Regions from separate parts of the Hoeflea algicola genome, predicted to be linked through region 1. Evidence: predicted binding sites of a transcription regulator. Region 1 holds the regulator's gene; the other holds the start of a gene.
What was found. The regulator HrcA, encoded in region 1, represses chaperone genes, less so after heat shock. The targets are predictions, from matches to a motif close to GTTAGCACTCNCNNNNNGNGAGTGCTAAC.
Positions count from the first base shown of each region.

Region 1 (7,226 bases):
TCTCGCTCAAGGATGCAGCCAGCAAGGCCGGGTTCATCTGAACCAGGTTGCCTCATGCGCGTCACGTTCAAATCGCCTTAATTTGACGTGACTGCGCCTGCATTGATTGAAGCTGATTACTACTGCGTGCTTCGTGCATCCAGTCGGATGCCTGACGCGATAGGTTGAGGTGAGGTCGCGTCTCTCTACATCACATCTTCGGGCGGGCGACCAGGCCGCGGCCGGTAGGGTGAGAAGGCCCACCCAAAGCGGATCGCGCCGCCGCGCACGGCAAAGGCCGAAACCACGCCGATGGCCGAGGCTACAACCAGCGGCGCGCCAAACAGGCTGGCTGCTACAAACACGCCGGCACCGGTCAATGCCGCGGAGACATAGATCTCCGGGCGCATCAGCACCGAGGGTTCGCCCGCAAGCAGATCTCGCAGGATACCGCCGAAGGTCGCCGTCATCATGCCGGTGACAATCGCCGTGATCGGCGAGCCGGTCAACGCCAACCCCTTGGCCGCGCCCATCACCGCGAAGGCGGCAAGGCCAATGGCATCAAGCCAGAGCAGGAGGCGATAGCGGGATTCAACCAGGTGGGCAGTGAAATAGACCAGCGCGGCCATGGCGACGCAGACGACCAGGTAGGCCGGCTTTTGCACCCAGAACACCGGGGTCTCGCCGAGAATGAGATCGCGGAAGGTGCCGCCGCCAATGCCGGTTACGGCAGCCAGGAAACCGAAACCGATCATGTCGAGCTGCTTGCGCGACGCGGCAAGCGCGCCGGTGGCGGCGAATACCGCGACACCGGCATAATCAAGGCCTTCAAGCGGGGTCATGGGTCTCTCCTGCCCCGCCGTTCGGCCGGGCCCTGATCAGGCGTCTTTTTCGGCTTGCGGGTTGGGCGCGCCGGGTTCGGGAGCCATCTCCCGGGGGCCGCCCTTGGCGACACCGACCATGGCAGGCCTGAGCATCCGATCAGCAATCACGTAGCCGGGCTGAACCACCTCGATGACGGTGTTGTTGGGCACCTCCGTGTTGGGCACCTCGAACATCGCCTGGTGGAAATTCGGATCGAACTTCTGACCTTTGGGATCAAGCTTCTGCACGCCATGGCGCTCCAGCGAGGCAAGCATAGCGCGTTCGGTCAGTTCCACGCCTTCAACCAGGCTCTTGAGCCCGTTGTCGACAGCGCCGTCCTGCTGTTCCGGCACGGCGGCCAGCGCGCGTTGCAGGTTATCGGAAACCTGAAGCATGTCGCGGGCGAAGCCGGAAATCGCATAGGCCTTGGCGTCCCTGACTTCGCGGGCGGTGCGGCGACGCAGGTTTTCCATTTCGGCAGCCATGCGCAGACGCTGGTCCCTCAGATCCTCGATTTCGGCCACAAGTACCTGAATGGAGTCAGCCTCGGCGGACTGAGACGCCTCGGCGGGGTTTGCTGACTGCGGTGCGGTAGCCTCCTCCGGCTTGTCCTGTTCGCGGCCTTGGCTTTCATCGCTCATCATGTGGATGTCCTGTTCGTTACGATTGTTTTCTCAGGGAGTTGCACCGCATATCGACGTTCGGGCGGTAAAAATCAAGGCCCGACGGGATTGTTCGCAGGTTTGAAGGCGACATCTGCCGCGGCTGGGCCGGATCTAGTTGCGCACCAGCCTGGACACCAGTTGCGCGGTGTAATCGACCATCGGCACGATCCGGGCATAATTCAGCCGGGTGGGGCCGATAATGCCGACCGCGCCGACCACCTTGTCCTCGGCATCGCGCCAGGGAGCAACGATCAGTGACGATCCCGACAGCGAGAAAAGCTTGTTCTCTGAGCCGATGAAAATGCGCACGCCCGGACCCTGTTCGGCCAGCGTCATCAGTTCAACCAGGCTTTCCTTGCGCTCAAGCTCGTCAAACAGCATCCGCAGCCGGTCAAGTTCGTCGCCGGCGGTCAAGCCATCGAGCAGATTGCCACGACCGCGCACGATCAGCCGCGCTGCGCCCTTGTCCTCGGTGCCTGCCCAGACGGCGAGGCCGCGCTCGACAAGATCGCGTGACAGCACATCGAGTTCATTGCGCACTTCCTCGGAAATGCGTTCGAGCTCGCTACGCACTTCCGACAATGTGCGGCCGGCAAGGTGGGCATTGAGGAAATTGGCGGCTTCGGTCAATTGCCCGGCGGTCACGCCCTCGGGCAATTGCATGACCCGGTTTTCGACCTGGTCGTTGCCGCCCACCAGCACGACCAGAGCCCGGACCGGATCCAGCCGTATGAATTCGATGTGACGGATCATCGTGTCCTGCTTGGCGGCGATCACAAGGCCCGCGCCCCGGGTCATGCCCGAGAGCATTTGGCTGGCTTCGGTCAGCAGCGTCTCGACCGGCCGGCTGGGATCCTCGGGGCGGACCTGGCGCTCGATGTTCTCGCGCATTTCCGGTTGCAGATTGCCCACCTGCATGAAGGCGTCGACAAAGAACCGCAGGCCTTTCTGAGTCGGCAGCCGTCCGGCGCTGACATGCGGCGCGTAAATCAGGCCGAGTTCTTCAAGGTCGCTCATCACATTGCGGATCGATGCCGGCGACAGCGACATCGGCAACATTCGCGATAGGCTGCGCGACCCGAGCGGATCGCCTGAATCCATGTAGCTTTCCACCAGCGCGCGGAAAATCTCCCGGGACCGTTCGTCGAGCGTTCCGGCGAGTTCGGCCGATGTAGATGTGCTGATCATGGTCATACGCTGTGTCCTTGAGGGGTCGTCGATGCCGCTCGTCCATCTCTGAATATAGGGACATGCGGGCAAACACGGAAGGGGCATGCCACGCATGCCCGGCAGTGTACGAATTACCGGGCTCGGCGGCTACCGGCGTGGGCGCTGTTTTGCTTTGCATAATGGCGTCGGCACCGATAGAACCCGGAAAAATCAAATTCAGGAGACACATCATGCGTCCATCGGGCCGGAAAACAGATCAGATGCGGGCGGTCAGCTTTGAACGCGGCGTATCAAAACATGCCGAGGGCTCCTGCCTGGTCAAGTTCGGCGATACCCATGTGCTGTGCACCGCGAGCCTCGAAGAGCGGGTTCCGCCATGGCTGCGCAACGGTGGCAAGGGCTGGGTGACGGCCGAATACGGCATGCTGCCGCGCTCCACCGGCGATCGCATGCGCCGCGAAGCAAGCTCCGGCAAACAGGGCGGACGGACGCTGGAAATCCAGCGGCTGATCGGACGCTCGTTGCGCGCCGTGGTCGATCTGGAAGCGCTCGGCGAGCGTCAGATCACGGTGGATTGCGATGTCATCCAGGCCGATGGCGGCACCCGCACGGCGGCCATCACCGGCGCCTGGATCGCGCTGCATGATTGCCTGAAGTGGATGGAAGAGCGCTCCATGGCCAAGGTCGACCGGGCGCTCAAGGACCACGTCGCCGCCATTTCCTGCGGCATCTTCGCCGCCCAGTCGGTGATGGATCTGGATTATCTGGAGGATTCGTCAGCCGAGACCGACGCCAATTTCGTCATGACCGGGTCCGGCGGCATCGTCGAGATTCAGGGCACCGCCGAGGGCGAGCCGTTTTCGGAAGAGCAGTTGCATCAACTGATGGCGCTGGCCAAGACCGGCATCGCCGATCTGGTGGCGTTGCAGAAGTCTACTGTCGCCTGACACTGGGGAATAGAGAATGGCACACGCACCGCTGAGCGAGATTCTGGTCGCCAGCCGCAATGCCGGCAAGATCGCAGAGATCCGCGATCTGTTCGGCCCACTCGGCGTCTCGGTCACATCGGCAGCAGAGCTTGGCCTTTCCGAACCCGAGGAGACCGGTGATACCTTCGAGGCCAACGCCGCCACCAAGGCGCTGGCCTCGGCCCGGGCATCGGGCAAGATGGCGCTGTCGGATGATTCCGGCCTGGTGGTCGATGCGCTCGACGGCGCGCCCGGCGTCTATACCGCCGACTGGGCGACCATGGCTGATGGCACACGCGATTTTGCTGCGGCCATGCAGAAAGTGGAAGATGCGCTGCAGGCTCGCGGGATAACCACCGATGCCGAGCGCACTGGCCGCTTTGTCAGCGTGCTGTGTCTGGCCACGCCCGAGGGCGAGGTCAGCTTCTACCGCGGCGAGGCGCCTGGCGTGCTGGTCTGGCCACCGCGTGGAAACTCCGGCTTTGGCTATGACCCGGTGTTCAGGCCTGATGGTCATGAGCGCACCTTTGGCGAAATGACCGCCGAGGAAAAGCACGGCTGGAAACCCGGCCAGAGCCAGGCGCTTTCACACAGGGCGCGGGCCTTCAAGCTGTTTGCCGAACAGTGCCTGGGTGTGCCCGCAACGTGAGCACTCTCCTGTCGCCATTGCCAGCAACGGCGCCGAATTCTGGTTCGACGCTGGCGCCGGACACCGGCAAGCCCGGATTCGGGATTTATCTGCACTGGCCGTTTTGCGCAGCCAAATGCCCCTATTGCGATTTCAACAGCCATGTCCGGCATGCTGGTGTTGATCAACAGGCCTATATCGCTGCGTTCCGCGCCGAGATCGCTGCCATGCGTGCGCTCTCCGGCCCGCAGGTCGTTACCAGCATCTTTTTTGGCGGCGGCACGCCGTCGCTGATGGCGCCGGAAACGGTGGGTGCCATTCTCGACGCGGTGCGCGCGGCCTGGGTGGTGCCCGACGGCATCGAAATTACGCTGGAAGCCAATCCCTCAAGCGTCGAAGCGGGCCGCTTTCGCGGCTATCGCGACGCCGGCGTCAACCGGGTATCGATGGGCGTGCAGGCGCTCAATGACTCCGACCTGAAACGGCTCGGACGGCTGCATGACCGGGCTGATGCGCTCAAAGCCATCGGTCTGGCTCGGGATATCTTTCCGCGGATGTCGTTCGACCTGATCTACGCCCGTCCCGACCAGACACCGCAGGCCTGGGCCGCGGAATTGGAAGAGGCGATCTCGCTGGCCGCCGACCACCTGTCGCTCTACCAACTGACGATTGAGGAAGGCACGCCGTTTTATGGCCTGCACAAGGCCGGCAAGCTGATCGTGCCGGATGGCGATCTGTCGGCCGAACTTTATGAACTGACCGGTCAGGTTTGCGACAGCCATGGGTTGCCTGCTTATGAGGTGTCTAACCACGCCCGGCCGGGCGCCGAAAGCCGGCACAATCTGACCTATTGGCGCTACGGCGATTACGCCGGCATCGGTCCCGGCGCGCATGGGCGGTTGTCGACCGCCGACGGCAAGATTGCCACCGCAACCGAACGGACTCCGGAGAAATGGCTGTCGCTGGTTTCAGAAACGGGCCACGGCATGATCGAGACCAGCGAACTCACCCTATCCGAACAGGCCGACGAATTGCTGCTGATGGGTCTGCGATTGCGCGAGGGCATTGACCTGAAGCGCTGGCAGGCGTTGTCGGGCCGCGAACTCGACCCGGAGCGAACCAGTTTTCTGGTCCAGCACGGCATGATCGAGGAAATGGGGCCGGAGCGGCTGCGCTGCACGCCGCAAGGCATGTTGGTGCTGGATGCGGTGGTCGCAGATCTGGCTATCTGAACACTTGCATACACGGCACCGTGCGGGACGGTGATCAGCCCGCCATCCGGGCTGGACCGGTTGTTTGCGGAAGAAAACGTTCAAGCTGGCTGGCGGGCACCGGAGGCGAGTAGAAATAGCCCTGGACCAGCCTTCCTCCGAGCTTTTTCAGCGCGGCAAGCTCTTCACTGGTCTCGACACCCTCAACCACGCAGCCGAGCCCCATGTCGGAACTGAGTGCCAGCAGGGATTTGACGATCTTGTAACTGGCGGGGTTCTGGTCGAGATTGGAGACGAAACTGCGGTCGATCTTGATCTTGGTCAGCGGCAGGGCATGAAGCTGGCTGAGGCTGGAGTAGCCGGTTCCGAAATCATCCAGAGCGATCCCGCATCCAAGCAATTGCAGCATCTCGATGGCCGCCTTGGCCTGGGCGAAATCATGGAGCATCGCGGTTTCGGTGAGCTCCAGATCCAGCCGCTGCGGATCGACGCCGCTTGCCAGGATGGTACCGACAATGAGCGACACTGCCTTGGAGGAGCTGATGTCATGGGCCGACAGGTTAAATGACAACCCCACATTATCGGGCCACTGAGAGGCCGTCGCCAGGGCCTTTTTGAGCAGAATGCGGGTCAGCTCGCTGATCAGGCCTGCCCGCTCGGCGACGGGGATGAAGTCAGAAGGCGGCACATTGCCGAGCACCGGACTGGTCCAGCGCGCCAGCGCCTCGAAGGCCATGGTCTTTCCTGTGTCGATGGCGATGATCGGCTGATAGAAAACCGTCAACTCGGTATTCAGATCGGCATTCAAAAGCGCCTGTTCAATCCGGGTGTTCTGCTCGATCTCAACCATATGCTGCTTGGTAAACAGCAGCGGGTGGCCACGGTTGGTGCGCTTGCTGCAATAAAGCGCATAATCGGCACGCTCATAAAGTTCCTGCGCATGACCTGCGGTTTCCGGATAGACCGAAAAACCGATCGACCCGGATATCTGCACGGTAGCTTCGGCCAGCACGAAGGGAGCGCGCAGCGCCGCGCATATCCGTTCGCCCAGAGCCAGCAATGCGCCATCATCAGGACAATCAACGACGGTCAGGGCGAACTCGTCACCACCGAGCCGGGCGATATGGTTGCCGTCTCCTGCCTCATCGGCAAGCCGTTTGCCGACCTCGACCAGCAGCCTGTCGCCGACCTTGTGTCCGTAAAGATCATTGACGGGTTTGAAGCCATCGAGATCAATCACACCGACAGCGAGTCGCTTGCCTTCGGCCTCGCCAAACAAGCCTTCAAGGCGGGTGAAGAATTCACGACGGTTGGCGAGCCCGGTCAGGCTGTCGAGATTGGCCAGCCGGGCATTCTCCTTGCTGATCGTCTCCAGTTCGGCGCGGGCACTGACGGCGCCGGAGAAATGCCGGAACTGAACCGCCACCACCAGCAACAGCGCGACGGAAACCAGCACCAGGTTGACCGCCATGCCCATGAACGAGGTGATATCGGCGAGAGCGAAATAGGTCACGAAAACGCAATTGACGACGATGGCGACCATGATGGTCGCCGACCGCAATTGCTGCAGACAATTGATGACGCCGAGGCCGGTTATGGCGATGAAAAAGGCAATCGAGCCCTGCATATAGGGATCGCCATAGGGAAACAGCGCCAACGCCCAGCCGGTCATCAACACGGTAAGCAGAAATGCGAGTCGGGTGGTGAGCGTGAGCGCCCGATGCGCGTATTCGGCGGTCGG
Region 1 is NZ_JAOVZR010000001.1:3,684,459-3,691,684, reverse strand. It holds gene OEG84_RS17980 (adenosine kinase) at 1-41, shown strand, start outside; gene OEG84_RS17975 (trimeric intracellular cation channel family protein) at 186-821, opposite strand; gene grpE (nucleotide exchange factor GrpE) at 858-1,493, opposite strand; gene hrcA (heat-inducible transcriptional repressor HrcA) at 1,620-2,702, opposite strand; gene rph (ribonuclease PH) at 2,909-3,625, shown strand; gene rdgB (RdgB/HAM1 family non-canonical purine NTP pyrophosphatase) at 3,642-4,295, shown strand; gene hemW (radical SAM family heme chaperone HemW) at 4,292-5,506, shown strand; gene OEG84_RS17945 (putative bifunctional diguanylate cyclase/phosphodiesterase) at 5,541-7,226, opposite strand, start outside.

Region 2 (7,226 bases), 810 kb from region 1:
ATGGTGGCTCTGCGGATCCGGCTTGACCGGCCTCCCATAGCGACGCTGCCATGCATGCAAAAAGACCCGGCGCATATCAACGCCGGGTCAAGGGTGTTTTCAGTCTGGCGATAAGGGCGTTTGCTGCTTACGCCGTGCGGCGTGCGTCGACCGACCATGCGCCGGGACCGGCCGCAGCCAGCGCCAGGAAACCGCCGGCAATGGCGATGTTTTTCATGAAGCTGATCATCTGCATCTGGTCTGCCGGCTGGTAATGGGCGAGGAATGCGGTTGCGACACAGAACGCGGCCAGCGCCCAGGCGGCCGGACGGGTCATGAAGCCGATCAGAATGGCAAGTCCGCCAAAGATTTCGAGCGCGATGGTCAGCCATGCGGCGAGGGCCGGGAGCGGCAGGCCGAGGCTGGCGATATAGCCGGTAGTGCCTTCCACCGAACCGAATTTGCCCCATCCGGAAAGGATGAACATGATGCTCAAAAGGACTCGAGCGAGCAGAAGTTGAACGTTAACCGACATGTAAGTCTCCTGTAGAAAGAATGTTGCGGAGCCATACAGTCTTGGTCGCGGACAAGATAGCTGAACACGTGGAGACATATTGTTCACAATTACGCGCATTTGCACGATGCACGGATTACCCCCGAACAATCAGGGCTATAACCATGCTGCTGTGCTGCTGAATATTCCGAAGATTAAGCGACGACGAAATGGGCAAACATGAACAGGCCATTGATGGAGCCGCCGCCATTCCCGTTGAAATTCGAGGATTCGCCGATGCACATCATCGGCAGGTGACCACCATCATGAATGATGGTTGTGGAAAAGCAGAAAGATGAGGCCTGCATGGCCGCCATCTCGAACAATCCCAGCACATGTTGCCGGGAGCCAGAATCATAGCATCGCACCAGGTTGAGAAGTCCCAGATCACCTGTGTCGGCGAGGCCATGGTAATGCCGCGCAGCAGGCCCGAGTCGAAACGCGCCGGTGGCGAGATTGGCCGTCCAGCTTTCGGTTCGGCAAAAATGGGAGACGAGTTCCTGATCCGGTGCGACAAAGCCCTGCGGCGTCGCACCAAAACTCGTTGTGCCATCTGCTTTCGTTATCTTGAACAAGAAACACCCCGGCGGGCCTGGTGAAATGGAGCATCTGCGTTGTGTGCTGTGATCCCTGACGACGCATCATGCGTGCTCAGGTATGAATTGATGTTGGATCTTGCCGACCCGACCTGTGCAGTCAGATCCGGATTGCTCCGTGGATCGGCGTTCCAATCTTTTCGAAGTCAGTCGCCGCAGGCTACGCATCCTGTTGATGAGAGGTGCTGCGTCGTCTGATCCATCCTATCCTCTGTTTTTCATTTATTGGTTAACCCATCGCTAAATTTGCATATCCAGATATCGCATTTTTGCGTCGCAACATACAAGTCCGACCTACGTAGGCACTGCGGCTGTTGCTTTGAGCGCCGCGCGGCTCGTGCGCAGATAGCAAAAAGGGGTGGTTCGAAAACCACCCCTGATTTTGTGCCTGCACATTGGCCGCAGGGTCCTGTGAGGAGTCCGGCTTCGGTGCTTTCGCTTCAGGCCGGCTGGCGGCCTGAAGCGATGTGGAACACGTACATAAGCTAGACAGTAAGCTGTAACGGGGCAGGCGCCCTGTTACATCATGCCGCCCATGCCGCCCATGCCGCCCATGTCCGGCATGCCGCCGCCAGCCGATTCCTTCTTCGGAATTTCGGCAATCATGGCTTCGGTGGTGATCAGCAGCGAAGCAACCGAAGCTGCGTTCTGCAGAGCCGTACGAACAACCTTGACCGGGTCGACGATGCCCATGGCAATCATGTCGCCATATTCGGACGTCTGGGCATTGTAACCCCAGTTTTCTTCGTCCTTTTCAAGGATCTTGCCAACCACGATCGAAGCTTCGTCGCCTGCGTTTTCAGCAATCTGGCGAACCAGCGACTGCAGGGCACGGCGAACGATGTTGATGCCGGCTTCCTGATCCTGATTAGCACCCTTGGAGGTGATCTTCACGGAAGAACGCAGCAGCGCAGTGCCGCCGCCGGCAACGATGCCTTCCTGAACGGCAGCGCGGGTAGCGTTGAGCGCGTCGTCGACGCGATCCTTGCGTTCCTTGACTTCCGTTTCAGTTGCACCGCCGACGCGGATGATGGCAACGCCACCAGCAAGCTTGGCCAGACGTTCCTGCAGCTTTTCACGATCGTAGTCCGAAGAAGTTTCTTCGATCTGAGCCTTGATCTGTGTGATCCGGCCTTCGATTTCATTCTTCTTGCCAGCGCCATCAACGATGGTGGTGGTTTCCTTGGTGATCGACACCTTCTTGGCGCGACCCAGCATTTCAAGCGTCACGTTTTCGAGCTTGATGCCGATGTCTTCGGATATCACCTGACCGCCGGTCAGGATGGCGATGTCTTCGAGCATTGCCTTGCGGCGATCGCCGAAGCCAGGAGCCTTGACGGCAGCAATCTTCAGGCCGCCACGCAGCTTGTTGACCACGAGCGTAGCAAGAGCTTCGCCTTCAACATCTTCCGAGATGATGAGCAGCGGCTTGGAGGTCTGCACCACAGCTTCGAGCACAGGCAGCATGGCCTGAAGGTTCGACAGCTTCTTCTCATGAAGAAGGATGTAGACGTCTTCGAGTTCGGCCAACATCTTGTCTGGGTTGGTCACGAAGTAAGGCGACAGGTAGCCGCGGTCAAACTGCATGCCTTCAACGACTTCAAGTTCGCTTTCAGCGGTCTTGGCTTCTTCGACGGTGATGACACCTTCGTTGCCGACCTTCTGCATGGCTTCGGCAATGTCCTTGCCGATCTGGCTTTCGCCATTGGCCGAGATCGTGCCGACCTGTTCGACTTCAGCCGAGGTCTTGATCTTGGTGGCCTTGCGCTGCAGGTCCGCGATGACTTCAGTCACGGCCATGTCGATGCCGCGCTTGAGGTCCATCGGGTTCATGCCGGCAGCAACAGCCTTGCCGCCTTCGCGGACGATTGACTGGGCGAGCACGGTTGCAGTGGTGGTGCCGTCGCCGGCGATGTCGTTGGTCTTCGACGCCACTTCACGCACCATCTGTGCGCCCATGTTTTCGAACTTGTCTTCGAGTTCGATTTCCTTGGCAACGGTCACGCCGTCCTTGGTGATGCGCGGAGCGCCAAAGGACTTGTCGATGATGACGTTGCGGCCCTTGGGGCCCAAGGTTACCTTCACCGCATCGGCGAGGATGTCGACGCCACGGAGCATTTTCTCGCGTGCGTTACGACCGAATTTTACTTCTTTAGCAGCCATTTAACTTAACTCCCGGGCCTGGGCCCATCGTGTTGAGGCAGATAGGATCTGTGTGGGTGGTCGTTCGGCTTAGCCGAGGATACCCATGACGTCGCTTTCCTTCATGATCAGAAGGTCTTCGCCATCAAGCTTGATTTCGGTGCCGGACCATTTGCCGAACAGCACGCGGTCGCCGGCCTTGACGTCGAGCGGCACGAGCTTGCCGGAATCGTCACGGTTGCCGGAACCAACGGCGAGGATTTCGCCTTCCTGCGGCTTTTCCTTGGCGGTATCCGGAATGATGATCCCGCCTTTGGTTTTTTCTTCGGACTCAACACGACGAACGACAACGCGGTCGTGGAGCGGACGGAACGTGGTTTTTGCCATTGTCTATATTCCTTGATCGAATGACAGAAGCGGCTGAGACCCCGTATTGGGCCTCATCGAGTTACGTGCTAGCACTCACTCATGGAGAGTGCTAGCGAAGCCGAGATAAGTCTGCGGTTTGGAAGAGTCAAGAGTTGGGCGTGCAATCAGGCTGCGTTCGGCCGTGCAAATGCTAAAATTCCGGCGGGGTCTTGTATTCGCCTGCAAGCTGGGCGACATCCAATGCCCGAAAGGAACCGCTGCCCATGCCACGCAAGATCACCGATCTCGATCAATTGACTGACCGCGCCGACATCTTGTTGTGCGACGTATGGGGCGTTATCCACAATGGCGTCAACCCCTACCCGCTGTCGGTAGAGGCCCTGAAAGCGGCGCGCGAGCGTGGCCAGACCGTGATTCTGATTACCAATTCGCCACGGCCAGCGGCCGGTGTGATCCGCCAGTTCGACACCATCGGCGTCGACCCTGCCTGCTGGGATGACATCGTCACCTCGGGCGACGTCACACGGCAATTGGTATCAGACGCGCAGGGCGGAATTTATTTCCTCGGGCCTGAACGTGATATTTCCCTGGTTGAAGGGTTGGACGTCACGCTGGTCGAGCCGGATGCGGCCGATGCGGTCTTGTGCACTGGCCTGCTCGATGACGAGACCGAGAGCGCCGAGGACTACCGCGCCCTGCTGACGGATTTCAAGGCACGTGGCCTGCCGCTGATCTGCGCCAATCCCGACCGCGTGGTCGAGCGCGGCGACCGGCTTGTGCCCTGCGCTGGCGCACTGGCAGACATCTATACCGAAATCGGCGGCGAAACTCGCATCGCCGGCAAGCCACACGCGCCGATTTACCGCGAGGCGATGGCTCGGGCCGAAGCCCTGCGCGGCACCGCCGACAAGCGGCGGACTCTGGCGATCGGTGACGGCGTTGCCACCGATATCCGCGGTGCGCTCGACAACGGCATCGATGCGATCTTCATCGCCCGTGGCGTTCATGCCCGCGAATATCTCGATGGCCGCGTTACCAACGAAACCCGGTTGCAGGATTTCCTCAATGCTGAAGGCGTCGCCCCGGCATATTGGATGGAATGGCTGGCCTGAACGCTCATGGTGAAACAGGCAATGGCGCAACGGCTTTACGATGCCTCCAGGTTCCCCGCGGAATTCAAGGGCGGGGTTGTGGCGATCGGCAATTTCGACGGCGTCCACCGGGGGCATCAGGCGGTGTTGGCACAGGCCACCCTGGCCGCTGAAGCTGATGGCGTTTCCGCCTGCGTGCTGACTTTCGAACCGCATCCGCGCACGGTGTTTCGCCCCGACGAGCCGGTTTTCCGGATTACGCCGGCGGCCATGAAGGCTGCCATTCTCGGCCATCTCGGGTTTGACGCCGTGGTCGAGCATCCTTTCGACAGAGTTTTCTCGTCGCAAAGTGCCCATGATTTCGTCACCGGCATTCTCAGCGGCAAGCTTGGCGTCCGTCACGTCGTGACCGGTTATGATTTTCATTTCGGCAAGGGCCGTGAAGGCAACCCCGAATACTTGACGCAAGCTGGCGAACGCCATGGTTTCGATGTCACGCTGGTAGACGCCTTCCGCGATGAAAACGCCGATGTGGTTTCTTCTAGCCGGATACGTCGGGCGCTGGCGCTGGGGGAAGTCGGCGAAGCCGCAGGCTTGTTGGGTTACCGTTATGCGGTCTCCGCCGAGGTGTTGCACGGCAAGAAGCTTGGCCGCACCCTGGGGTATCCGACCGCCAACATGGCGCTGCCGTCTGAAACCGGCCTGTTGCCGGGGATCTATGCGGTCCGCTTCCGCCGTGCCGATGGGAAATTTTATGATGGCGTCGCCAGTTTCGGCCGTCGCCCAACCGTAGACGGGGACGACGCTGCGCTGTTGCTGGAAACCTATCTGTTCGATTTCTCCGGCGATCTCTATGGCGAGACCTGCAGCGTCTGCTTTGTATCGTGGCTTCGCGGCGAGGAGAAATTCGATAGCTTGGAGCCCCTGGTGGCACAAATGAAGCTTGATGAGGCGGAAGCCAGGGCAGCACTTGGTGCGATCACGCCGCTGTCATCGCTCGATGCGGCCATGACCTTCGGGGTGGTTGCTTGATCGGGGCCGGATCGCGGCAGATCCTGATCACCGGCGCCAATGCTGGCATCGGCCTGGCGCTGGCAAAAAAGCTCTCGGGTCGCCATCGCCTGCTTCTTTCCGGCCGCAAGCCGCACGATGAGATCGCCGATCTTCTGCCGCAAGGCGCCGGATACATTCTTGCCGATCAGAGCGATCCCGAAGGCTCGGCGCAGGCGCTGGTCGGGGGAATTGACGGCATTGGCTGGGACCGTCTCGACAATGCCGTGCTCAATGCCGGTACCGGTTTCGCAGCCGTCGACGGCATTGACAGCACCGACGCCATCCGCCAGACGCTCGACATCAATCTTGGCGCAGCAATCGCCCAGGCCCAGGCGCTGTATCCGCTGCTGGAAAAATCCGGCGGGACGCTGACCTTCATCGGCTCGGTGGCCCACAAGGGATCGGCCATGGTGCCGGCCTATGCTGCTTCAAAGGCCGGCCTGCATGGCCTGGCCCGCGCCTTGCGGTCGGAATGGGGCAGGCGGGTGCCGGTACAGGTGCTGCATCCCGGCCCCACCAAGACCGATATGCACGACAAGGCCGGTTATGATCCGGGCCGGATGCGAGCCCTGTTTCTCGCCTCCGATGATGTCGCGGCGATGATGGCTGCGGCGATTGCCAGCCGTCGCTCGTCGGGCACCATTTCATGGGCGCGCTATCTGGTTGGCGGCGCCTTTACGGGGCGACGTCTATGAATGCCTCGACCAAGCGCGCGCTTGTCACCGGCGGCAGTGCCGGGCTCGGCGCGGCAATGGCCCGATGGCTCGCAGCAAGCGGCTATGAGGTCTTGTCGCTTGATCGGCAGAAGGGCGTTGCGCAAGCGCCCGACGCGGGTGAGGGGACTATCAGTCACCTTTATTGCGATCTCTCGAGCCGCACGGAGCTTGACCGGATTTTGCCGGAACTGATCAAGCGCGGTCCGTTCGATCTGGTGGTGCTCAATGCCGGCATCTCGGCCACCGGCCGATTTGAAACCATCGATCTTGCCACGCACCTGAATGTGCTGCGCGTCAACACCGAGGCGCCGATGGTCATCGCCGCACGGCTGCTGGAGGAAGGCGGGTTCACTCCGGGTGCGGCACTGTTGTTGGTTTCATCCCTTTCCTATTTCACCGGTTATCCGGGGGCAGCAAGCTACGCTGCGTCAAAGGATGCGCTGGCGATCTATGCGAGCAGCATGCGTAAGGCGGCAAAGGCCCGTAGTGTGTCGATCACGGTGGCGTTCCCCGGACCACTGCGCACCGACCATGCCGAGCGCCACGCGCCGCAAGGTGCCGATGCGTCCAAGCGCATGGCCCCCGATCATGCTGCCCGGCTGATTTTGGCGGACGCGTTCTCGGGCCGCAAGAACTCGATACCGGGGGCGCCCAACCGGGCTTTCGCGCTGATTGGCCGGATCGCGCCGAAACCGGTCACGGCGCTAATGCGCCGGCTGATCTACCT
Region 2 is NZ_JAOVZR010000001.1:4,489,507-4,496,732, forward strand. It holds gene OEG84_RS21765 (hypothetical protein) at 1-26, shown strand, start outside; gene OEG84_RS21770 (DoxX family protein) at 128-514, opposite strand; gene OEG84_RS21775 (hypothetical protein) at 688-1,107, opposite strand; gene groL (chaperonin GroEL) at 1,648-3,291, opposite strand; gene groES (co-chaperone GroES) at 3,361-3,657, opposite strand; gene OEG84_RS21790 (TIGR01459 family HAD-type hydrolase) at 3,903-4,751, shown strand; gene OEG84_RS21795 (bifunctional riboflavin kinase/FAD synthetase) at 4,758-5,762, shown strand; gene OEG84_RS21800 (SDR family NAD(P)-dependent oxidoreductase) at 5,759-6,478, shown strand; gene OEG84_RS21805 (SDR family NAD(P)-dependent oxidoreductase) at 6,475-7,226, shown strand, end outside.
Region 2: a site for HrcA is predicted at 3,725-3,753, ahead of groES (co-chaperone GroES). Genes of this name have one in related genera too.